DNA from 2 places in the Shewanella sp. 6_MG-2023 genome. Region 2 is predicted to be linked to the other one. Evidence: riboswitches for the same ligand, from Rfam matches in the RefSeq annotation. Region 2 holds a riboswitch; the other holds the start of a gene.
The links. Region 2 has a riboswitch for lysine ahead of lysC (lysine-sensitive aspartokinase 3). Riboswitches for the same ligand answer to the same signal wherever they lie in the genome.

Region 1: it holds a riboswitch for lysine, as region 2 does, so the genes downstream of both, Q4533_RS17375 (Na+/H+ antiporter NhaC family protein) here and lysC (lysine-sensitive aspartokinase 3) in region 2, are expected to answer to the same signal.

Annotation. Positions count from the first base shown of each region.
Region 1 covers NZ_JAUOQU010000037.1:2,462-14,875, reverse strand. The annotation lists gene Q4533_RS17380 (M3 family metallopeptidase) at 1-1,912, shown strand, start outside; gene Q4533_RS17375 (Na+/H+ antiporter NhaC family protein) at 2,368-3,924, opposite strand; lysine riboswitch at 4,002-4,222, opposite strand; gene Q4533_RS17370 (electron transfer flavoprotein subunit alpha/FixB family protein) at 4,632-5,555, opposite strand; gene Q4533_RS17365 (electron transfer flavoprotein subunit beta/FixA family protein) at 5,558-6,307, opposite strand; gene Q4533_RS17360 (H-NS family nucleoid-associated regulatory protein) at 6,761-7,165, shown strand; gene rcsF (Rcs stress response system protein RcsF) at 7,301-7,696, shown strand; gene tsaA (tRNA (N6-threonylcarbamoyladenosine(37)-N6)-methyltransferase TrmO) at 7,967-8,713, shown strand; gene Q4533_RS17345 (DapH/DapD/GlmU-related protein) at 8,715-9,359, shown strand; gene Q4533_RS17340 (proline--tRNA ligase) at 9,498-11,213, shown strand; gene Q4533_RS17335 (patatin-like phospholipase family protein) at 11,386-12,414, shown strand, end outside.
Region 2 covers NZ_JAUOQU010000026.1:30,223-42,636, forward strand. The annotation lists gene Q4533_RS14890 (S9 family peptidase) at 1-260, shown strand, start outside; gene arcA (two-component system response regulator ArcA) at 455-1,171, opposite strand; gene Q4533_RS14900 (DUF3293 domain-containing protein) at 1,875-2,312, shown strand; lysine riboswitch at 2,730-2,906, shown strand; gene lysC (lysine-sensitive aspartokinase 3) at 3,110-4,459, shown strand; gene Q4533_RS14910 (succinylglutamate desuccinylase/aspartoacylase family protein) at 4,477-5,625, shown strand; gene Q4533_RS14915 (site-2 protease family protein) at 5,763-6,893, opposite strand; gene Q4533_RS14920 (DUF4144 family protein) at 6,957-7,334, opposite strand; gene Q4533_RS14925 (DUF342 domain-containing protein) at 7,436-9,103, opposite strand; gene Q4533_RS14930 (methyltransferase) at 9,296-10,330, opposite strand; gene Q4533_RS14935 (alkaline phosphatase) at 10,429-11,910, opposite strand; gene gshB (glutathione synthase) at 11,976-12,414, opposite strand, start outside.

The DNA.
Region 1 (12,414 bases), on a different contig from region 2:
CTTGGTTATTGCTAACAATCCAGCGCCTGCAACCTTTGAAAATACCATTGTTGCCATGGAAAAAAGCGGTGAACTATTAGGCCGTACATCGAAGGTTTTTTATAATTTAACCGGTTCAACAAGTAACCCTGAGCTACGTAAAATACAGGGCATTATGGCGCCTAAAATGGCAGCCCATTCTGACAACATTAATTTAAATGCTGCACTTTTTAGCCGCATTGAACAGATTTATAACAGCCGTGAAGGCTTAGAAATTAGCCCTGAAGCAAAACGCTTAATTGAAGTTTATCATCAACGTTTTGTTCTAGCGGGCGCTAAACTAACAGAAGCGCAAAAACAGCAAATTCGTGTATTGAATGAAGAGCAGTCAACCTTGACTAACGAATTCTCACAGCGACTAATGCGCTTAAGTAAAGAAATCGCCGTAGTCGTTGAGGATGAGTCAGAGCTTGCGGGTTTATCAGCAACCGCCATTAAATCAGCAGCCATTGATGCCAGTGCAGCAGGCCATGAAGGTAAATACTTACTTAGCATTACCAACACCACTCGTCAGCCTGTATTAGCCCAACTAGACAACCGTCAGTTACGTCAACAAGTATGGCAAGCATCTGCTAACCGCGGTTTAACGGGTGACAATGAAACCGCTTCTTTAGTGGCTCGTTTAGCGCAACTACGTGCCGAAAAAGCCCAATTACTGGGTTATGACAGTTGGGCAGATTACCGCTTAGCGCCACAAATGGCCAAAACCCCAGATGCGGTTTATAAGATGTTTGGCTCAATGGTGCCTGCTGTAGTTGAAAACACCCAAAAAGAAGCCGCAGACATACAAGCAATGATCACCAAAATGGGCGGCGACTTTACCCTTGAACCATGGGATTGGGCTTATTATGCCGAGCGTGTACGTAAAGAAAAATTTGATTTAGATGAGGCATCAATTAAGCCTTATTTTGAATTTAATCGTGTACTGGAAGATGGCGTGTTTTTCACTCTTAAAGAATTGTATGGCGTGACCTTAACACCAAGACCTGATCTGCCTGTTTATCACCCTGATGTAAAAGCGTATGAAATGTTTGATGAAGATGGCAGCAGTATGGCTATCTTTTATGCTGATTACTTTTCTCGTGAAGGTAAACGTGGCGGCGCTTGGATGAACTCGTTTGTGGGTCAGTCTGAGTTATTAAACAACAAGCCTGTGGTAGTTAATGTGATGAACATTAAGAAAGCCCCTGAAGGTCAGCCAACATTTGTGAGCTACAGTGAAGTCACCACCATGTTCCATGAAATGGGCCATGGTACCCACGGTATGTTCTCAAAAGTTACTTACCCATCACTTGCGGGCACCTCAGTATCACGTGACTTTGTAGAGTTCCCATCGACATTTGAAGAAGACTGGGCAGCGCACCCTAAAGTGCTGGCTAACTATGCTAAGCACTATGAAACAGGCGAAGTCATTCCTGAGGCACTACTAGAAAAATTACTTGAGTCTCGCAGCTTTAATCAAGGGTTTGACACCTTAGAGTATATGGCGGCAGCACTAGTTGATTTAGAGTGGCATTCACTTGCTGCTGATGTGCCATTACAAGATGTGGCGAGCTTTGAAGCAAGCGCCCTGAAAAAACACGGTGTTGACATTAAAGCGGTACCACCTCGTTACCGCTCAAGCTATTTTGCTCACGCTTTCCCGGGCGGCTACTCTGCAAGTTATTACGCTTACATGTGGAGTGAAATCCTTGCAGCTGATGCCTTTGCTTACGTACAAACTCAAGGCGGTCTAAACCGTGAAATTGGGATGAAGTATCGCAAAACCATTCGTGAAGTGGGTAACTCAGTACCACCAATGGATGCGTATAAAGCCTTCAGAGGTCAAGAGCCGACGACTGATGCATTACTTGAGCGTCGTGGTTTAAACTAACGCTATTAGAACCTTGTGGCTTAACATCATTTAAGTTTGGTTAAAGCTAATTTTATTTAGCACTTAAACTTAAATCCTAAAAATGCCGCTCATTTGAGCGGCATTTTTTTATCTCAATTTTCACCTAGATCCGAGTACGCTGATTAGCAGTACTTGTTAATCCCTATAATTGCTAACCCTTGTACTCACCATTGACAGAAACCGTCATTCACTCACAGCGCTAATCGCTGCTTCTCTTCGCTAACAATAACTGCTGCATAAACAAAACATGTGAGCTTAAACCTTTGAGGTTCACTCTAGTGATTCGACTTAGATATTTAGCTTATATATACCACTTTATTATGCAGCCTTGATTTTAAAACATAAAAAATGCCGCTCATCTGAGCGGCATTTTCATACAAGTTAGCTATATCTAAAGTTCGCGATAAGCTTAAATCAAACCGAGTTAGCTTACGCTATTTAGTGATCAACTTCAGTCCAATAACGCTTAATACAAATAGCACACTACAGGTGACCAAGCCCATGGCCACTGACGCGGTAAAACCTAATACACCGTAGCCAATAATACTAATGACCGCCACGATTAACGCATAAGGTAATTGCGTCATTACGTGATCGATATGGTGACAACTCGCCCCCGTTGACGACAAGATAGTGGTATCTGAAATCGGTGAACAATGATCGCCAAATACTGCACCAGATAACACGGCTGCAAGCATAGGTAACATCATAGTGCTATCACTGCCCATCGCCATATCAGCTGCAATTGGCAACATGATACCGAAGGTACCCCAGCTGGTGCCGGTTGCAAATGCGGTTAGGCCTGCTAATAAAAATAATACTGCAGGTAGCATCGCAAATGGAATATTGCCTGTGGCTAAACTGGCCATGTATTTACCGGTTTCAAGGTTGCCAATAACCGTTGAAATCGTCCAAGCAAATAACAAAATATAAATGGCAGGTAGCATTGATTTAGCGCCAAGTTTGATGCCAGTGAACACCATAGGCAGAGCAATTTTTTGCTTCACAGTTAATACTAAGGTGACCGCTAACCCTACCAGTGAACCGTAAAATAGTGACGAGCTCACTTCAGTATTTTCAAATGCTCCTAAAATGCTAAAAGGTAAATCATTAGCTGATAATGCATCAGCGCCTGACGCCACCATGAAATAGAAGGTTGCCGCAACTAACACTAATATAGGTAAGAATAAGCCAATGATTTTACCGGTTTCCGCTTCTGGTAAATCGGCTGTGGCTCCTGGTGGTAAGCCTTTAGATTCGTCGAACAACTCACCCTTTTGGGCATTTTGTTCATGCTTACGCATTGGGCCAATATCTAAACCAAATAACGCCACACACACCAATAATAATAATGCAAAAATGGCATAAAAGTTCATTGGGATCATTTGCAGGAACACACTTAAATGCCCTGTATCAGCAAAGCCATGAGCCGTTAAAATCCCGCCGATCAGGGCGATAATGTACGCCCCCCAGCTTGAAACAGGCGAGATAACACAAATTGGTGCCGCTGTTGAATCCAATAAGTAGGCTAATTTAGCCCGTGAAATGTGGTAACGGTCGGTGATTGGACGTGCAATAGATCCCACCACAATACTGTTAAAGTAGTCATCAATAAACACTACAACACCAAGGAAGATAGTCATCAACTTGGCATCACGTTTATTGCGAATACGTTGATGAGCCCAATCAGCAAAGGCGCGAGCTGAACCACTTACCGTGATTAATGCCGTGATCATGCCCAAAATCACCAAGAAACCTAAAATTTGTAGGTTCCATGAATTGAGCGCGCCATCATCCCAAACTAGACCCGTGACGGTAGTCAGTAAATTTGAGGCTGCAGCGCTAACTGAAAAATCACCGAGTAAAAACACCCCGGTGATAATACCTAAGCCCAATGAAAGTAAGACTCGGCGAGTTAATACTGCGAGCAAAATAGCCACTACTGGTGGCAAAAGCGAGAGAGCCGAATCGGCGTAACTTGTTATCATCATTTCTTATAATTTCTTCGTTGAGTACGAATGGAGAATAACTGATAAGGCAAGTTTACGTTGAATACGTAAACGAAATTCTTTTCAGTAGCACTCCACAGTAATATCAATATCGTTGTCGATATATATTCTTCTACCCTTTCGGATAGAAATTACCATGACAGTGCAGTCCCTTTCGGTAACTGCCCCAATAAATGGTTTTGATAGAATCCATTTACTTCGGCACTAAATCCTTTCCGAATAAGTTATTGGCATCACCCAACTCACCCGTACTGATACTTAATGCACCTCTACTTATGCTAACAACAGAAAGGCTCTGTATATCAACACCCCATCATACAAACATAAGCAGTAGCATCATTGCCAGATAAAACTTGATTATCTTGTGATATATAACATCACAACTAAAACCGCGCACATTGACGCAGCACTAGTGTAACCTTTTATTAGCAAGGGTTCATATTTAACGCAGTGGTAATTTTTGCTCACTGATAGAACAGCACCGCAAATAACAACGCATTAGTATAAATTGGCAGCAACTATCTACGGAACATTAAAAAAGGCTTTTACCTCTCGGTAAAAGCCTTTTAGTGCCGTTTTTTATTAGTGGATATTAACTCACTAAAAAACTAGCGTAGCCATAATCCTATTATAAAGAGCATTATTTAGGACTCTTATTTAGGGCTCTAATTAAGGGCTCTAATTAAGGACTATAGCAAATTAGTTAGCTCAGGGATCGCTTCAAACAAATCAGCTTCCAGACCATAATCTGCAACCTGGAAAATCGGCGCTTCAGGATCTTTGTTGATTGCCACAATGACTTTAGAGTCTTTCATACCAGCAAGATGCTGAATAGCCCCTGAGATACCTACAGCAATATACAGATCAGGTGCGACAATTTTACCAGTTTGTCCTACTTGTAAATCATTCGGTACAAAGCCAGCATCAACAGCTGCGCGCGAAGCACCAACAGCAGCAGTTAATTTATCAGCAAGCGCTTCTAAAATAGCAAAGTTCTCACCACTGCCCATACCGCGGCCGCCGGAAACAATCACCCCAGCACTGCCAAGCTCAGGACGCTCTGATTCAGTTAATGTTTGCGAAACAAATTCTGCCGCTGCTGTGGCAACAAAATCAACCATAACCGCTTCTGCACTGCCGTCATTGGTTGCGGCATCAAAAGCACTGGTTCGTACTGTTAGCACTTTAACCGCATCTAAACTTTGCACTGTCGCTAATGCCGAACCGGCATAAACAGGACGCACGAAGGTATCTGGGCTTACAACTTCAATCACTTCAGAAACTTGCGCCACATCTAATAACGCCGCGACTCGTGGCAGGGTATCTTTACCGACACTGCTAGCCGCAGAAATAATATGTTCGTAATCACCTGCAAGGTTAACCACTAACTGTGAAAGGTTTTCTGCTAGTTGCGCTTGATACACAGCATTATCAGCAACTAATACCTTGCTTACGCCTGTTAATGCTTGCGCTGCGGTAACTGCTGCAGCGCAATCACTACCAGCAACTAACACATGCACATCACCACCAATGGCAACCGCTGCGCTTACTGCTTTAGCGGTATCTAATTTTAAGCTTGCGTTATCATGTTCAGCTAATACTAAAATAGTCATAATTAGATCACCTTCGCTTCATTTTTTAACTTTTCAACTAATTCAGCCACTGAATTCACCATGATGCCAGCTTTACGCTCAGCTGGAGGGGTGACTTTTATAATGGTTTGATGTGCTTTTAAGCTTACGCCTAAATCATCAATTGAAAGTGTCTCTAATGGCTTACGCTTAGCTTTCATAATATTAGGTAATGATGCGTAACGAGGTTCATTTAAACGTAAATCAACCGTAACCACCGCTGGTAATGGCATTTTTATTGTTTGTAAGCCGCCGTCAATCTCACGGGTTACTTCTGCACTGTCTGCCGTTAATGTTAGCTCTGATGCAAACGTTGCTTGAGGCATATTCGTTAATGCAGCTAGCATTTGACCGGTTTGGTTATTGTCGCCATCAATAGATTGCTTACCAAATATCACTAATTCTGCTTGTTCTTTTTCTTGAACCGCTTTTAAAATTTTAGCAATCGATAACGGCACTAACTCGTCATCAGTCAGGACATGAATAGCACGGTCGGCACCAAGCGCCATCGAGGTACGTAATTGTTCTTGAGCATTTTTAGCTCCAATAGTGACCACAACAATTTCCGTAACACTTCCTGCTTCTTTCAATCTTACAGCTTCTTCAACTGCAATTTCACAGAATGGGTTTAACGCCATTTTCAAATTAGCAGTATCAACATTTGTGTTGTCAGCGTTTACTCTGACCTTCACATTTGCATCGACTACGCGCTTTACAGGCACCAATACTTTCATGGGATTTCCTTTTACACCTTCAATGTATGTGGACGGCACATTGGTTTTAACCAATGTAATATGGCTCAACTTTACGGCCTGTTAACGTTAACGTCAACCTAAGTCAAACACTTGTTTATATTTTTTTTGGCTCAATGTGCGTTTAAAAGAACTGACATCTGCACAATTTATATTAAATAAGGTACCTAAAAGGTAGATTAATTAATTTTTATCTACTTATTGATGATTTTATTTGATCCATTCAGATTTAGTTTCTATTATTAATGACTATTCAAGTAAACTTATTTTTTTACTATTAAATATTGTGCTTTATTGACATGCTTAATGGTCAATTAAATTTGACACTCCAATGCTAAATAATTAAGCAATGTAGCGATTTTGATAGGTATTCTTTAATCTCTAAAGCATTACTTGAAAACTTATTATTTAATAACCATTAGGATGCACATTGATATGAGTGACTTTTTAGAAATACTAACCCATGGTCGTCGTTTTAAAGCTGCAGTTAAAGAGTTGTCTGTAGAAGATTTACGTGAGCTTTCAGTAAAGCTTGAAAAAATCATTACAGAAAGAGAAGAAGACGAAAAAGCAGAACAAGAAGCCAATGCAGAAAGAAATGCACGCATTGCTGAAATTCTAGCGCAAATTGAAAACAGTGGTTTATCAATTGAAGACTTAGGTGAAGTATCAATTAAGCCTGCACCAAAAAAACGTGCGCCGCGCCCTGCTAAATACCAAATTGAAGTTGATGGCGAATTAATCCAGTGGACGGGTCAAGGCCGTATGCCAACTGTGTTCAAAAACCAAGTTGATAATGGCAAAACAATGGAAGACTTCTTAATTCCTGGTATGGAATAACACTTGCTGTTTTGACATCCTTCATATAGAAAAAGCTTACTTTGGTAAGCTTTTTTCTTATCTGTATTCTATTCCCACCTGCTAGCAAGCATTGTAAACTATACTACATTCACCTCTTTTGAATTAGGCTTTACTATGAACGTTTCTCGTCCTGTTTTTTCTTTAGCTATAAGCTCAGCAATATTATTATCTGGTTGTGCTAGTGAATACACTTTTAATAGTAACCTAGACGCTAAGGCAATTGATGACTATTTCAAACCTGGAAATGTGGTTCTATATAAAGAGAACCAACGCCCTAAAGGGTCATTTGAGGTGTTAGGCCTAGTTGAAGGTGAATCATGCCAACAAACTGCTGATGGGGTTCCTGCAAGCATTGCAGATGCGAGAACCGATGCACGAAAACAGGCGGTCGAGCTAGGTGCCAATGGGCTAATGATCAAAAAATGCCTATTAACAGAACAACAGGTCGACAGCTGCTACAGCCAAGCAATTTGTGTCGGCCAAGCAATTAAAACCGCTACTGAGCAGTAGATACTTGTTAATAATTTAGTATTAGAGCAACCGACTATTAATGGCTAATGGTCAAAGAAATTAAACCATCAGGCTAGGTGTCTAAGTCATTTTATTTATGCTGTTATCCGAAGCATTTTAAAGACGTTAACACCCGCTTTGCTTAAAACCTTACATTGGCTAATGGCTCTTTAGTATTAAATTAACAAAGCATTGAACATTTATTCGGTTCAATGCTTGATTATGCCCCCTCTTAATTTATTAGTAACAACACTTGACGGTTTCTTAGACATGAAAACAGATCCTAACGCGCAAAACTTTAGCTCTCAAATAGAGGCCGTCGGGTATTGTCGTACCCCTTACAAACAAAAGTTTGGTATCCCAAGACAACCAGGGTTGGTAAATATTAAAGGTGTTATTGAATTAGCCCCTCAAGTCAATAACCTTGATGCGGTTAGAGGTATTGAACAATATTCACACTTATGGCTGCTTTTTTGTTTTCATGAAAACCTACAGCAAGGTTGGAAAAATACCGTCAGACCACCAAGATTAGGTGGCAATGAAAAGTTAGGCGTATTTGCCACCCGCTCTACATTCAGACCTAATGGTATTGGCCAGTCAGTGGTTAAATTGCATAAGGTTATTCAGAAAAATGGCAAAGTTTGTCTTGAAATATCCGGCATGGATTTATTAGATGGTACCCCCATTATTGATATAAAACCTTATATTCCATTTTCTGACTCAATAGAAAGTGCGACAGGTGGCATCGCTCAAGATGCGCCAAAATTAATTGATGTACAATTTTCAAGCTTGGCAAAAGCGCAAATTGACGCCCACTCATCTAAGCTCAATAACAGTGATTTAATTCAACTTATTACTGACGTGTTAGCTCAAGACCCTCGACCTGCTTATAAAAAAGCCAAAGCAGATCCAAAATTATATCAAGTGGCCTTATATGATATTGATATTTTTTGGACCGTCACTGAGCAGCAGATTAATGTTATTGAAATTAAACCCACCAGCGTTGGTCAAAACTAATATGAAGTCTGATTTGAACAGCACCCTTGATACAAACAAAAGTCCTGATTATCAAACTCAGCATAAAAAACGTTTATCTTGGATGCCGTGGTTGTATTTTTCCTTAAAAGACAAACAATTTACCTGGGCTAAACCCTGGCAAGATGAAGTTCAGCAACAATTTGAGCAGCTTGAAACCATTAAGTTTGGTCAGCAGTGTTTTATCGCCCCCGAAGCCAATGTGTTTGCAGAGCCTGGGCGCAATATAACTATGGGAAATCAATGCATGATTGCCGCCGAGGTGTTTTTACATGGGCCGATAACCCTAGGCAATGAAGTGGCCATTAATCATGGCTGCTCTTTTGATGGCGGTCGCTGCGGCATCACCATTGGTGATAAAACCCGTATCGCCAATAACGTCACGATTTATGCTTTTAACCATGGCATGTCAGCAGAGCAAGATATCTATCAACAACCCAGTCAATCAAAGGGTATTGTCATTGGCCGTGATGTATGGATTGGCGCCCAAGCTGGCATTGTTGATGGGGTTACTATTGGCAACCAAGCCATTGTTGGCATGGGTAGTATTGTGACCAAAGATGTTCCCGAATTTGCGATTGTTGCCGGTAACCCTGCCAAAATCATTGGCGACCGACGCGATAAATAGTTGCTTTAATTTATCGCCCATATCATTTTGCCATAGCCCTATGGCTATCTTTGTCAGGTATCGCTTAATTATCTGGTGACTTCATCGTTACAGGTGATAAAATGTCGCACATTAATAGCTACTAAGTGGACATTGGGAATGCGAGTTAGCAAGTACCTGCTTTCAACACAAAAAGAAACACCTGCAAATGCAGAAGTCATCAGCCATCAATTGATGTTACGTGCCGGCTTTATCCGTCGTAATGCATCAGGCCTTTATTCATGGTTACCGAGTGGTTTACGTGTATTACGTAAAGTCGAAGCCATTGTTCGTGAAGAAATGAACAAAGTCGGTTCTATTGAAATTTTGATGCCCCTAGTACAGCCGGCCGATCTTTGGGTTGAAACAGGACGTTGGGAAAAATTTGGTCCTGAATTGCTCCGCTTCCAAGATCGTCATAACCGCGACTTCGTTTTAGGCCCAACCCATGAAGAAGTGATTACTGATTTAGTCCGTAAAGAAGTGAGCTCTTATAAGCAATTACCACTGACATTATATCAAGTACAAACAAAATTCCGTGATGAAGTCCGTCCTCGTTTTGGCGTGATGCGTGCACGTGAATTTTTGATGAAAGATGCCTATTCTTTCCATTTAACCCAAGAGTGCATGGATAAGACTTATGCAGACATGCATCAAGCATACTGCAACATCTTTAATCGTATGGGTCTTGCTTTCCGTCCTGTTATTGCTGACACGGGTTCAATTGGTGGTAGTACCTCACATGAGTTCCATGTTCTTGCTAACAGTGGTGAAGACTTGATCGCTTATTCAACTGAAAGTGATTATGCCGCAAACATTGAAAAAGCAGAAACTGCAGCACCAACTGGCACATTAGCCGCACCAACACAGGAAATGACTGTCGTTGATACGCCAAATGCCAAAACCATTGCTGAATTAGTTGAGCAGTTTGAACTTGAAATAACTAAAACAGTTAAAACCCTGATTGTTAAGGGCGCAACTGAAGATGCACCATTGGTAGCATTAGTTATTCGTGGCGATCATGAGTTAAACGAATTAAAAGCTGAGAAGCATGAGCTCGTTGCCTCACCACTTGAGTTTGCCACTGATGCTGAAATGGTTGCAGCTGTAGGCGCAGGTCCAGGTTCAATCGGCCCTGTAGGCCTTGAAATGCCTATTATCATTGACCGTGACGTCGCGCTAATGAGCGACTTTGCTGCTGGTGCTAACCAAGAAGGTAAGCATTACTTTGGCATCAACTGGGAGCGCGATTTACCAATGGCACAAGCGATGGATATTCGTAACGTGGTTGAAGGTGAAGCAAGCCCAGATGGTAAAGGTGTTTATGCGTTTGCACGTGGTATTGAAGTCGGTCATATCTTCCAACTTGGTACTAACTACTCAGAAGCAATGGGCGCAACCGTACTTGATGAAAACGGTAAGTCAAAAGTGATGCAAATGGGTTGTTATGGCGCTGGTGTTAGCCGTATCGTTGCCGCTGCAATCGAGCAAAACCATGATGACCGCGGTATGAAGTTACCTGAGTCACTGGCGCCGTTCACTGTGGGGATTTTACCGATGAATATGCATAAGTCTCATCGCGTAAAAGACATGGCTGAGCAGCTTTACGCAGACTTAAGTGCCCAAGGCATTGAAATCTTATTAGATGACCGTAAAGAGCGCCCAGGCGTGATGTTCAATGACATGGAGCTAATTGGCTTGCCTCATGTAATTGTTATTGGCGATCGTAATATCGATGCTGGCGTGTTTGAATATAAAAACCGCCGCACTGGTGAAAAACAAGATATCCCGTTTGATCAGATTGTCGACTTTATCAAGTCAGCAATTAATGGCTAATCATTCGCTTTAAAACTATGCCGTAAAAAACGCACCTTTTAAGGTGCGTTTTTTTTGGTTTTCATTTCATATTTTACATGTAACTACTGTCGATTATGTTATTTTGATTGGTATAACCAGTTATTGCTATACATACTGATATCATCAGCTTATCAAACAGAGGAGAGCATAGTTGTCAGATTCAATTGCACTGGTATTAGGTGGCGGTGGCGCACGGGCTGCGTATCAGATTGGCGTGTTAAAAGCGCTAGTTCAGCTTTATCCGCGTAATCATCATATCCCGTTTAATATTCTAAGTGGTAGCTCAGCAGGTGCAATTAACGCAACGTCATTAGCTACCCATGCCTCTTGTTTCCATTTAGGGGTTCGCAAACTTGATTGGGTTTGGCGGCACTTTGAAACCCATAAAGTCTACAGTTCATCGTTTTGGAATGTATTAAAACACTTATCAAAAATGGCCTTAAAAGGGCTACAAAGTGATAAGGTCAATACCGAAGCGGGCAGCCTGCTTGATAATCAGCCATTACGAAAACTACTGAATCAATTAATCGATTTTCAGCGTATTGAACGCAACATCGGTAGTGGCGCTTTAAAGGCCATTAGCTTAGATGCATCAAGTTACAATGACTCATATTCCTACAGTTTCTATCAAGCTAGCCATCATATTAACGACTGGCAACGGGCAAGAAGACAAGGTACCCGCACCACATTAACCACAGATCATTTGATGGCGACCTCAGCTATCCCATTGGTTTTTCCATCGGTAAAATTAAAACAAGCCTATTTTGGTGATGGCTCAGTACACCAATTGTCGCCGTTATCCAGCCCGATACATCTAGGAGCCAGAAAAATTATGGTGATCAATCTAGATAGCCCTCATAAACAAAGGCACAGTGATATAGATGCTCACCCAAAAACAGCAACCATTGCAGGTCATTTACTGGATACCATTTTCTCAGACACTTTAAACAGTGATTTAGAACGCTTAGAGCGGATAAACAGCACCTTAGACCTTATTCCACCCGCCGATGCTAAGCTGGTTAATTTGCGTAAAATTGACACCTTAGTCATTAAGCCCAGTGAAGATTTAAGTGTTATTGCCGCGCGCTACTTTCAAGACTTACCTCTCGCCATCAGAATATTATTGAAATTTATTGGCATTAATCGTCAATCAGACTCAAGTATCGCGTCATACTTATTA
Region 2 (12,414 bases):
AGAATAAACAAGGTTACGATGCCAGCAGCATTACCCCTTATGTGGAAAATTATCAGTCTGGTTTGCTGATGTATCACGGTATGGCTGACGATAATGTGTTGTTTGAAAATAGCACCCGCGTATATAAAGCGCTGCAAGATGAAGGCAAGTTATTTCAAATGATAGACTACCCTGGCTCAAAGCATTCTATGCGCGGTGAAAAGGTGAGGAATCATTTGTATAAATCCTTAGCTGCCTTTTTAGAACGCGAGCTTAAGTAGCGCTGTTTATAGCAAATGGGTAATAGGTAATGGGTTGGCAATAATAGCCCATTAGTTATAGATCACTTGTTATCGTCCATGAGGGATAGTTCATTTTTAATAGCCCATAAAAAAGCCAAGTCACTGACTTGGCTTTTATTTTCATTTGCTACCCAATGAGCTTAATCAAATAAGCACATTAATTGCAGACGAAATTAATCTTCTAAGTTACCACAAAAACGGTAACCTTCACCGTGGATAGTTGCGATGATTTCTGGCGTGTCTGGTAAGCTTTCGAAGTGCTTACGGATACGACGGATAGTCACGTCAACAGTACGGTCATGTGGCTTAAGCTCACGGCCAGTCATTTTCATTAACAAGTCTGCACGAGTTAAGATTTTGCCTGGGTTTTCTACAAAGTGAAGCATCGCACGGAATTCACTGCGAGGTAATTTGTAAGACTCACCTTGTGGGCTAACTAAAGAACGGCTGTTGATTTCTAAGCTCCAACCGTTGAAACGGTAAAACTCAACTGAACCTTTTTCTTCGGTTTCAGCGCCAGCGCTGTTTACACGAGTTAATAGGTTACGAGCACGGATAGTTAATTCACGTGGGTTAAATGGCTTAGTGATGTAGTCATCAGCGCCAATTTCTAAACCAAGGATCTTATCAACTTCGTTATCACGGCCAGTAAGGAAAATAAGGCCAATGTTATTAATTTCACGAAGTTCACGGGCTAATAATAAACCGTTTTTACCAGGAAGGTTGATATCCATAACAACAAGATTAATCTTATTATCCTGCATGGCTTTATGCATTTCTGCGCCATCGTTTGCTTCAGTTACTACATACCCTTCGGCTTCAAAAATACTACGTAGAGTATTACGGGTTACAGCTTCATCTTCAACAATAAGAATGTGTGGGTTTTGCATGTCATTTACCTAAATTAAAAACAATTCGATTCTAGTCATGTTGCACTAGGGCTGTGGCGTTATATAGCTAAGAAAACGCCGATAATTTATAAATTCACGATAGGTGTTTATCTATGTCTGCCCTGAACAAAACACGCTTCATGACTAACTACATTATATAAACCAGTTTAAGGCACTAATATTTATCGCACTTCTATAAAAGAGTTATACGTGACGTAAATTTTGATCATAAAAAATCAATATTCAGATCGTATGCTGAGCTTGAGTAAGCTCACAACCTGTCAAAATATCTGTAAAACCGATGATTCATATAAACTAAGAGATTAAATTGCTGATTAAAGTTCCTTCGCAACCTAATTTTGTCCTACATTTATATTCAGTCTTTTAAAATGTAGAACACATTTTAAAAGCTTGAACACTTTACCAAGATTTAATTTCAGTAAATGTAGTCGCTTGTGTCACAACTTAGCGTTATGTAGCAAAATCTAGCTAGTGTGAGATATTGTACTCGTTTTAGGCATTTGTTAACAAATGAAATGTTAACAAATTTACGGGGAAGATTTGTTACAAAAATGCTTTTTGTGGTAAGTTTATGATTTTTAAGTCAAATATAATTATTATTCTTGTGACTTACATCACACAGGGTGTTGGTCCAAGTCTTGGTTTGCTACACTGAATTGGTATTAATTGAGAAAAATAAATGATGAATAATTCAATAGATAACCTTTGGTTTAAGTATCAAGGGACCCAATTTCTACTTACTCAGCGCCTTTCTTACGCTGTCCCCTTCGCCATTGTCACCGCCCATAATCCCTTAGGCAGCCAATTGAATCCGTGTCAAAACCGTTTGTTAGATAGGCGACTTCAACGGAAAATTCAGCAATTTAATAGCCCCTATCGTTGCTTAATTGGCGCGGCGCCAGACTTATCTCATATGGAAAAAAGTTGGGCAGTCTTTATAGAAAAAGACCAAGCGTTAGCGTTAGGCCGAGAGTTTAAACAGCTCGCTATTTACTATGTTGATAATGGGGTGTTGTCATTACTTGCCTGTGGTGAAGCACCTGACAAGGAAGTGTTAATTGGCGAGTTTGGCCCACGAACGGTTTTAGTTAATGAATTACCTGATTTGCACGATGAATAACATGATCGGCGATTAAGTGACATTTGTATCAGTTATCGAGGATGTTTAATATCAGTAACTCCTTCTATAGGTACTTAGTTAAGTGCCTTTTTTTATTGTTATTTTTATATTTTTATTAGGGCAATGGCTATTTATATACTGTTGAAACTTGATTGTTAATATTGAAGCTTAATTGTGCAGTTTAGTTGAAGGTTTTAACTCAATAACCTCGAGTTTACATTGAGGTTATTACTTTTTGTTTTTTAATCACTATTGTTTTATATCACTTTTTTGTTTCAAATTATAAATAACAGCTTACATGATACTATTTTGAGCTCAGTGTCTCTATTTACGTATTGTGTTATTTGACGACTTTATGGCATATCCCAATTGACTTGAGTTGTTATTTATTGGTATTTTCATGCTCTTCCTGTGGGAAGAAACAGAAGAGGAGCGTTAGCTAGGTAGTAAGTTCGAGGAAAACCAATTCCTATGACAGCTTATGAGGGAGATTAGCGCCGAGGTACTGGTATGTTTGGTTGGCATTCGGTATCGGTCGTTTAGGTTGAATCCTAGCGATTGTCACCTATTTTTTGGTGGAGAGCTTCTGGTGAAAGATTGCTGTTTCCCTTCTTTAAGGGTGCGTTATCACTGCACCAGGCTCTTCGAACGAAGTAAGTTCGGAGTGTAATCATGTTTTTAAGTACTAAATTTCAATTTGTTCAAATACAGTCTACTCAGTCCATGTTTACTGAAAGTATGTCTAGTCAAAGTGTACCTACTAAAAGTATGTCTACGAATGTCGTGGAGGTATCAGCATGAGTTTAGTTGTTGCTAAGTTCGGTGGCACCTCAGTTGCTGATTTTGACGCCATGAACCGCTGTGCGGACATTATTTTAGCCAATGCCAATACCCGCGTCGTTGTTGTTAGTGCTTCTAGCGGTGTCACTAATTTACTGGTTGAGTTAACTCAAGCCAATGTGAACGACCAACGCCGCTTAAGTTTAGTCACTCAAATTGCTAAAATTCAATATGACATTGTTGATAAGCTGGCGCGTCCACAAGATGTAGCTGCTACGATTGATAAGCTATTAAGCAGAATGGCAGTGCTTAGTGATAAGTTAGTGCTCGATAGAAGCAAAGCCATCATTGATGAGCTGTTATCCATGGGTGAGCAATGTTCATCATTGTTGTTCTCTGCGGTTATTCGCCAAAAAGGAACGCCATCAAGTTCATTTGATGTGCGCCAAGTATTAAGAACCGATAGCCATTTTGGTAAAGCAGAGCCGCAAATTGAGCAAATTGCGCTCCTAGGCGCGGAGCATTTACAGCCGTTATTGGCTCAGCAAGTGATCGTGACTCAAGGTTTTATTGGCGCTGATGAAGCAGGCAACACCACCACCTTAGGCCGTGGCGGCAGTGATTATTCAGCTGCGTTATTAGCTGAAGCCTTAAAAGCAGATGCGGTAGAAATTTGGACTGATGTGGCCGGAATTTATACCACTGACCCACGTTTAGCGCCTAATGCGAGACCTATCGCTGAAATTAGCTTTAATGAAGCGGCTGAGATGGCTACCTTTGGCGCTAAAGTATTACACCCTGCGACGATTTTACCGGCCGTGCGTCAACAAATTCAGGTGTTTGTTGGTTCCAGTAAAGCACCTGAACAAGGTGGAACTTGGATCCGTCATCAAGTAGAAGATGCCCCGGTTTATCGAGCTGTGGCTCTAAGACGCGATCAAACTTTATTAAACCTGCATAGCTTACAAATGCTCCATGCTCAGGGCTTTTTAGCGCACACCTTTGCCACGCTTGCTAAGCATAAAATTTCAGTTGATTTGATTACCACCTCAGAAGTTAATGTGTCACTAACGCTTGATAAAACCGGTTCTGACTCCAGCGGGCAGGGGTTATTAAGCGAGTCATTACTGCAAGAACTATCACAAAATTGCCGTGTAAGAGTGGAAGATAAATTAGCTTTAGTGGCGATTATTGGTAATCAAATAGCGTCAACAGCAGGTATTTGCAGCCGAGTTTTTGGGGTACTTGAACAGCATAATGTGCGCATGATTTGCCAAGGGGCTAGCCCACATAACTTATGTGTTCTCGTCGCTGAATCTGAAGCCGCAGATGTGGTTAACTCTCTGCACCAAAACTTATTTGAATAATTGCTAACGTGGCAGGTATGACATCAGTGAATTCAATTACAGAACAGGCTAACGATTATTCAGCCACCATGTCTCGGGTTGAAGTGGGAGAGCTTGCCACAGGCCAAGCTTTAACGGCGCCACTGTTTAGCTTTAAAGGCTCAGATGACGCCGCGCCCAGTGTTTATATTCAGGCCAATGTTCATGGGGCTGAAGTGCAGGGTAATGCGGTGATACATCAGCTGATGACTTTACTGCAAGACTACACTGTATTAGGCGATATTCACTGCGTGCCATTAGCCAACCCTTTAGGCATTAATCAAAAAAGTGGCGAGTTTACCTTAGGGCGATTTGATCCTATCACTGGGGTGAATTGGAACCGAGAGTATTATGATCAGTCACTTGATATTGCGAGCTGGTTCACTGAGCATCAACACTTTGCCGACAAGGACTTGTTTAGTGCTTTTAGGCAAACCTTAGTCAATAATTGCCAGCAACGTTTAGCCAACCCTTGGGGTATTAGTACCGGGCATCGCTTAGCGGTGACATTACAACATATGGCCCATGGCGCTGATATCGTGCTTGATTTACATACCGGGCCTAAATCTGCAAAGCACCTTTATTGCCCTGAGTATGATGCAGCCGCAGCCGCGTTTTTCTCGATCCCCTTATCGTTAATTATCCCCAATGAATTTGGCGGCGCCATGGATGAAGCGGTTTTTTGTCCATGGTGGCAATTAACTGAATATGCAGCGTTAAAAGGGCGCATATTCGATGTGCCTGTGGCGGCTTTTACCTTAGAGCTAGCAAGCCAAGAACGTATTGATATGGCAGATGCTAAAAATGATGCCCTAGGTATTTTGGCCTATTTGAGCCATCGGGGAGTGATCAAAGAGCATGTTGCTCCTGCCAGCATGAAACGCTGGGGCTGTTACTTAAAGGATTATAAAAAGTTTCATGCCCCTAAAGCGGGTTTAGTGGAATACTGCGCAGCGGTTGGTGAGCCGTTAGCTGCTGGCGAGCCTTTAGTGACCTTATTAAGGTTAGATCAGTACGGCAGTGATAATGCCGTCACTTCGGTGAGTTTGCCGATAGATTGCGTGCCAGTGCTGCATTTTGCTTCAGCTTCAGTCCATCAAGGCACTGAGCTGTATAAAGTCATGACTAAGGTATTTGAAATTCCATAAGCTAAATAGATAAGTTAATTTTTTTTCAGCAAGTTAAGCCCGTAGCTAGTTCTTACGGGCTTAGTTTTTACGGACTTAGTTCTCTCAGGCTTAGTTCTTGCTAGCTTAGTTGATGTTAAGCACTGCTATTTATTTGACTAGCTTCTTAATATTTCTAATGGCATCGACAGCATTTCATCGCCAGATGCAGCAAAATACCAAATAATAGCAATCAGTAAGCCAACCGTAATGAAGTACCACAAGGTCGAGAAGATTTGCCCATAACGGTCAAGGGGCAATAAATGACTTTGATGACGGCTTTTCCATTCAAATACAATCTCAAGACTGCCAATTAATAATAAGAAGCCCAGTAATGCCAGTCCAAGGCTGTAGCTAATGAATACCCCAGCGGCTGCGCCTGCGATACAGGCGATTAGACCCACCATGCTATTCATCGAAAAGGTGATACTTTTTAAAATATGACCACCATCTAAAGGCAGTATCGGCAATAAATTAAAGAGGTTTAATAGGGCGTTAAAGCTGGCCAGTCCGGCAAAAAAGATATTACCCGTCAGCCAATAAGCCAGCATACAGCCGATGGACATAAACAGGCCAAAAGTCGGCCCCATAATAGAGATCACCACGTTCTGCCAACGGGTATTAATACGCTCGTCACTAACAGCAAGGCCGCCCATAAATGGGATCAAATAAATCCCTTTGGTTTTCATGCCAAAGTGTTTCATTGCTTTGATATGACCATATTCATGGATAACCAAACAGGCAATCAAGGCTAATGCAAACTCAATTGAAAATAGCCAAGAGTAGGCCGCCACACTGGCTGCAGCGAGCATGGTTTTAATCACTTTGGCGCTTTTAAGTAACTTAAAACCTAGAGAGGCTAAGCCAACAAAACTGAATTTTTGTTGTTTAACTGGGGCCACCTCAGGGGTTTGTCGTTCTATGTCCTTGCTGTTACGCTGGCCATCGGCAATGGTGTTATTGTCCACCAAAACCGTATAGTTGATGATAAATGGTTGCCACTGCACATCAGACTCTAAGCGCACTTTCATGACTTGGCGGTTGGTTTGGGTGATGACATCATCATGACTGGGTTCTGCTAGTGAACTCGGTCTAGACAACTCAAATTCGTGGATAGTAAAGCTTTGATTATCAGCAGAAGCCGACTTTTGCGAAACCAGTTGATTATCCCAATAGAGCTGTTGCCAGCCAGCCATGGAGCCCTCTAATCGTAGGCGTTTTCCTAGGCATTCTATGTTTAACAGTTCCATGCTTGATACTCGTATTACGGGATAAAATGTGGAACAGCATTTTGCCTGAGTCGTGAGGCTGACTCAAGAAAATTCAGACTCAAGAAATTCAACCGTTTCAATTCCTTGTCTAATAGTACTGAAAATAAGCTTTGCGCTGCAGCAATGACCATTTAGCTGGGCATGTTGGCGTACATAATGAATGAAAGTCATTAAGTCGATAGCCTGAGTGCTTAATGCTAATTGAGGCAATGCGGCTACGGTTATAGGTTGGCTGGTATCTGTTGCTGAGTTGATGGAAATATCGAAAGTATTGCCTTCACTGTCGAGTAACTTATCGCAGGTACCTGCAATATGAGGAGTTAAGCAGCAAAACTCTAGCCAGTCTCTATCACTAGCTAGATAAATAAGCTCGTCACAGCTTTGCTGCTTGATGACTGCGGGCCAACAAATACTTTGCATGATAAAACCTGTAGGCGGTGACACTGAGTAACCATTGATAAACTCAATGATTTAAGGCCACACTATTGCCGCTTGAAGTATGTACCCGTTACATAGTGCAACTATCGGTTGCCATAATCAAAACTAATTTCATTTTGCTTATTCATGACGAGGCAAGGGCCGTGCTCCCGTTGGGTTGTATTTTTAGACGGGCCAATATTAATTTTAACGTTGGTAAAGATATGCTTTTTGGCCTGAATAAAATGCTTATTATAGTAGCCATCGGCATCTTGCTGTAATTGCTTGAACTGCGCTTCTAACTGCGCACGATTGCTGGCGAGTTGTTTCTTTTCATCCAGCATCATTTTTACTTGCTCTATCATGCCTGCATCGGTTTGCCATTCGCTTTTAGGTGGCAGCTTGCGTAATCTAGCTTCAATATCAAGGCCTGCAATGACAAGCTGTTTGATTTTATCATGGGTAGTTTTGACTTCTGCGCGAATTTGAGCTTGATCCATGGCGCAAAATAATGCGGTTTTAGTGCCTGCTGTAGCGCCAATTGCCACCGCATGAATGCCTTTGCTAGCGCTCGCCTTGCCACCAACCAGATCGCCTCGTCTGCCGCTAGGATCACTCACTGTGATGACACCGTTTGAACATGCGTGACTATGAAGTAATTGCTTGGTCACTAAGATATCATTGTCAGCATTAAGGCTTGAGTATTGCACGAATTGTGCGCAAATTTGTCCTTGGGCATTAATTGTGGTGCTAAGTTGATGCTCTTTAATTTGGCGACCAATGATGCCTTTACTGACAATGATATCGCCTTTGGCATCCAGTGTTGCTGAGTCCACAAACCCCATGACGGTAATATCGCCGCTACTTTTCACTTGCATGCCTTCATGGACATCACCGCTAATTAACACGCTGCCTTCAAAGTTCACATGGCCAAAATTGACATCAACGTCTTTAATTTGTAGTACATCATCCACTTGCATGCCAAGGCGGGTTTCAACTGGCTGACCTGAAACTGTCGCAATTAATAAGTTAGGATCATTGACGGCCAGTTGAGTGCCATTACCTGGCTGCATAATCATGTCTTTGCCGGGGATTTGCGGCAAAACATCACCATTGACGTTATAACCTGCAACACCATCTGTAGCAGGGGTTTTAATCATTAATACATCGTTTGGTTTTACCATGATCATGGCGCCCAAATCGCGCATATCCACCGATCCATCTTCTCGCTCTTGGGGTTGCAATAAGCGCTCGCGGGCTAATGGCACTTGCCTTGCTAGGCTGGCATTGGTGCCATTTTGGGGCTGTTTACCGTGGGCGATCAGCGAGCGACATTGCTCACCTGGCGGTAAGGTGTCTAATTGTTGTAGTAGCGATAGGATGTTGGGTTTGCTTAAGCCCATTTTAACCTTATGGAATTTAAGCGCATTTAAAATGGTTGGCAGTGTTGGGTCTTGGCCGCCATAGGCAGACACCAAGCTCATTGAGGCTGACATTTTATCTTCGCTGATCTCGATGATGACTTTACCATCAAGGCGCTCAGCAATAATAAAAAATAATTCGTGTTTACCGCTATCGACACTGCAGTGACTATTTACTTCAGCGGTCGCCTTAGCAATGTTTTGCTCTAAGGGCCGCAGCATGGCAAATTCAGGCTGATTAAGTAACTGGGTTATATCATCTTCAGTGATTGGGCCGTGAAGATTAGGAGTAATACGGAGCTCAACTTGAGTTTGATCTACATTAAAAACCGCTAAATCTGAGGCTAGCATAAATTCCCTTATTTCTATGTTCTATATTTGCGCTTATTAGGCTGTCCAAATATAGAACCCTACGCCTTAGATGACGTTTATTATTAGCTAACAAAATGTAGCTTTTTTTAGGGATAAAAACTAGTCAGTAATTGGTTGTTTTATAACTAAATCAAATAATTTGTGAACTCCATAGCCGTGGAGCCGTTTTTGTTATTTATTAAATTGATATAATTTATATTTATTGTTTTCTGCTGGTACATTTACTTGGCCAAATTCGGTGGCAATGGTGTCTGCATAAGGCAGGTTTCGGTTAGCGACAATTTGCCACACCCCACCTTTTGCAAGACTTGACGCGCTTGATTTAACAAAGTTTTTGGCTATTTGGGTGGTTGCGGCTAAACCGTCATGAAATGGTGGGTTAGCAATGATGCCATTAAATTGGCCACTAATTTGATTAAAGCCATCAGATGGATAAACCTTTGCTTGCATGCCATTTGCGGCCAGAGTGAGTTCACAGGCTTTTAAAGCCATGGCATTAATATCAATACACTCAACAGATAAACTCGGGTTTGCTTTTAATAAGGCTGCGCTAATAACCCCAGCACCACAGCCAAAGTCCAATACGCGTTTTTCCAATGTCGGCAAATGAGATAGCAATAATTCAGTGCCTTGATCAAGACGTTTTTCACTAAATACGCCCACAAGGTTACAAATAGTGATCTCCCCTTGAGGGGTTGATAATAAGTATTGGCTTACCCAATTATTAAGGTCAAATACAGGTGCTTGGGCGATTAACTCACTGACAAATAATAAACAATGGCGGGCATTATCGCGCTTACTTGGGGTTGAGAAATAACCCGGCAATAGTTTTGCTAACGATTTAACCCCACCTTTATTTTCGCCAACCACAATTAAGTGCCCGCCTTGCTTTAAATGCTTGGCGGCGAGGTTAAATAAATAAGGCGCTAGGGGCTTAGCTTTTGGGAAATAGATAATAGCGACATCAAAGCGTTTTTCTGCATCGGTAGTTGGCAGCTGATGACCAAAGTGACTGCTTAAGCCTTTTTGTTGTTTTTGCGGCAATAATAAATAATGGTTAAAGTCTAATGCTAAGCTCGTCACAGATGCAGCGCTGTTAAGCAACTCAGCCGCCAAGGTATCAGCTTCATGATTTAGAATTAAAACATCTTGGTTTTCAATGAATTCAGCATTTCTTAAAATGACTTGAGAAGCGTTAGTAAGCACGAGATTAACCTTTGAAAAAATAATCTGTCGATTATAGCAAATACCGGCAATAAAAAGGGTGACAAAATTGTCACCCTTTAAGCTTTCTTCATCAGTAATTAATTACTGATAATAACAGTTTGGCTTTGGGGTAATAAACTCATCATCTTAGTGGCAATATCAGTGTTGTTTTGATGGCCACTGAACAGTCTTTCTCCTGGACCTGCGGCAAAAACCTGCACGTCTAATCCAGTGTGACCCAGTGTGGTCCAGCCGGTATTAGTGCGGGCATCAATGATTGTTAATATAGTGGCAGTAAGCTGCTTTTCACCCTGCATACGGGCGTTACTTAATTGAGTCAATTCTTCTTGGCTGGCGTCAAAGCCAATCAGTTGATTAAACTTAGTTTGCCAGTCATCAGTAGCAATTAACTGCTGAGCAATATTCGTTGGTGAGGCATTGATGGCGTGAATGAGTTGTGGCTGCCACTCATACTCACCATTAGTACCAATAGAAAGTCCGCCGGTGTTGTGATCGGCGGTAACCACCATCAAGGTGTCTTTACGTTGACGAACAAATTGCTCAACCACTTCAATGGCATTGGCAAATTCATCCATTTCGCCCATCACTGAGGCGATATCATTATCATGTCCAGCCCAATCTATCAGGCTGCCTTCAACCAGTAACACAAAGCCTTGGTCGTTTTGAGCTAATAGCTCTAAGGCCTTTTTCGTTAAGCTGCTAAGTTTATGGCCTTGCTTATCATCAATGACCCATGGCAGTTGCACTGGGGCAAATAAACCCAGTACTTTTGGCTCAGTGATACTATCAAGTTGCTCAAACTCGGTAATGTGTTGATAGCCTTTGTCTTTAAATTGCAGCAACAGTTCAGCTGAAAAATACTGTTGGCCGCCGCCTAAAATGACATCAGCATCGGTGTTTAAATATGATTGTGCGATGGCTTTATAGTTTTTGCGGTGCTCATTGTGCGTTAAAAACGCCGCAGGAGTAGCGTGGTTCACCTGACTTGATACCGCGACACCCGTGGATAAGCCTGCCGCTTTGGCAAGTTCCATAATAGTGGTCAGTGGGCGTTTATTTTCATCGACTGAAATCGCGCCATTATAGGTTTTAAATCCTGTGGCTAACGCGGTTGCCGAGGCGGCAGAGTCAGTCACATAACCGCTACTGCGAGCAGGGTAGGTACTTGCCATGCCCACTAACAGCCGATCGAATACGGTTTGCTCGATTTCTTGGGTATTGGGGTTGTCTTTAAAGTAGCGGTAGGCGCTGGTGTAAGCTGGGCCCATGCCATCTCCCACCATGATGACCATGTTTTTAGGTTTAGCTGCTGTAGTTGAAGCTTTGTTAGTGCTTTTTAGTGCTGTAATTGGCGCGACGATTACGGGGTCATCAATTACAACCTGTTCAATTGCTGCTTTTTCCGAAATGGCTTCGGAAGTAACAGCAGCTTCAGCTTGAGTTTGGCTAGCAGTATCAGTATTAATGGCGGCTTCAGCGATAAGTTCATTGGCAACAGTGGTATTAGAAAACCACAGGGTTAAGCTAAGCAGTAAGCCTAGCGTACGTCTTAAATGCATGTGTAGTCCCAAATGTGTTCGACAATATCAGCAGCAATGATCTCCACTGCTGCTATCCTTTTGATTTATGCTTTTTTATTGATACGCGCTTCAATTGAGTCCATCAACATCCCAGTAATATCCACATCAAATGCGGCTTCAATTTCTTTGATACAAGTTGGGCTGGTGACGTTAATTTCAGTTAGCTTGTCGCCAATCACGTCAAGACCAACAAAGATAAGCCCACGCTTTTTAAGCTCAGGTCCGATAGTGTTAGCAATATGCCAATCAGATTCCGATAACGGCTGCGCCACACCACGGCCGCCAGCGGCTAAATTGCCACGGGTTTCGCCTTTTTGTGGAATGCGTGCCAGTGAGAAGGGCACTGGCTGGCCATCGACCACTAAAATGCGCTTATCACCAGAAGTAATATCTGGAATAAAGGCTTGTGCCATGGCGTATTGCTGACCTTCATTGGTTAAGGTTTCAATAATAACGCCTAAGTTAGGATCATCTTTCTTAACG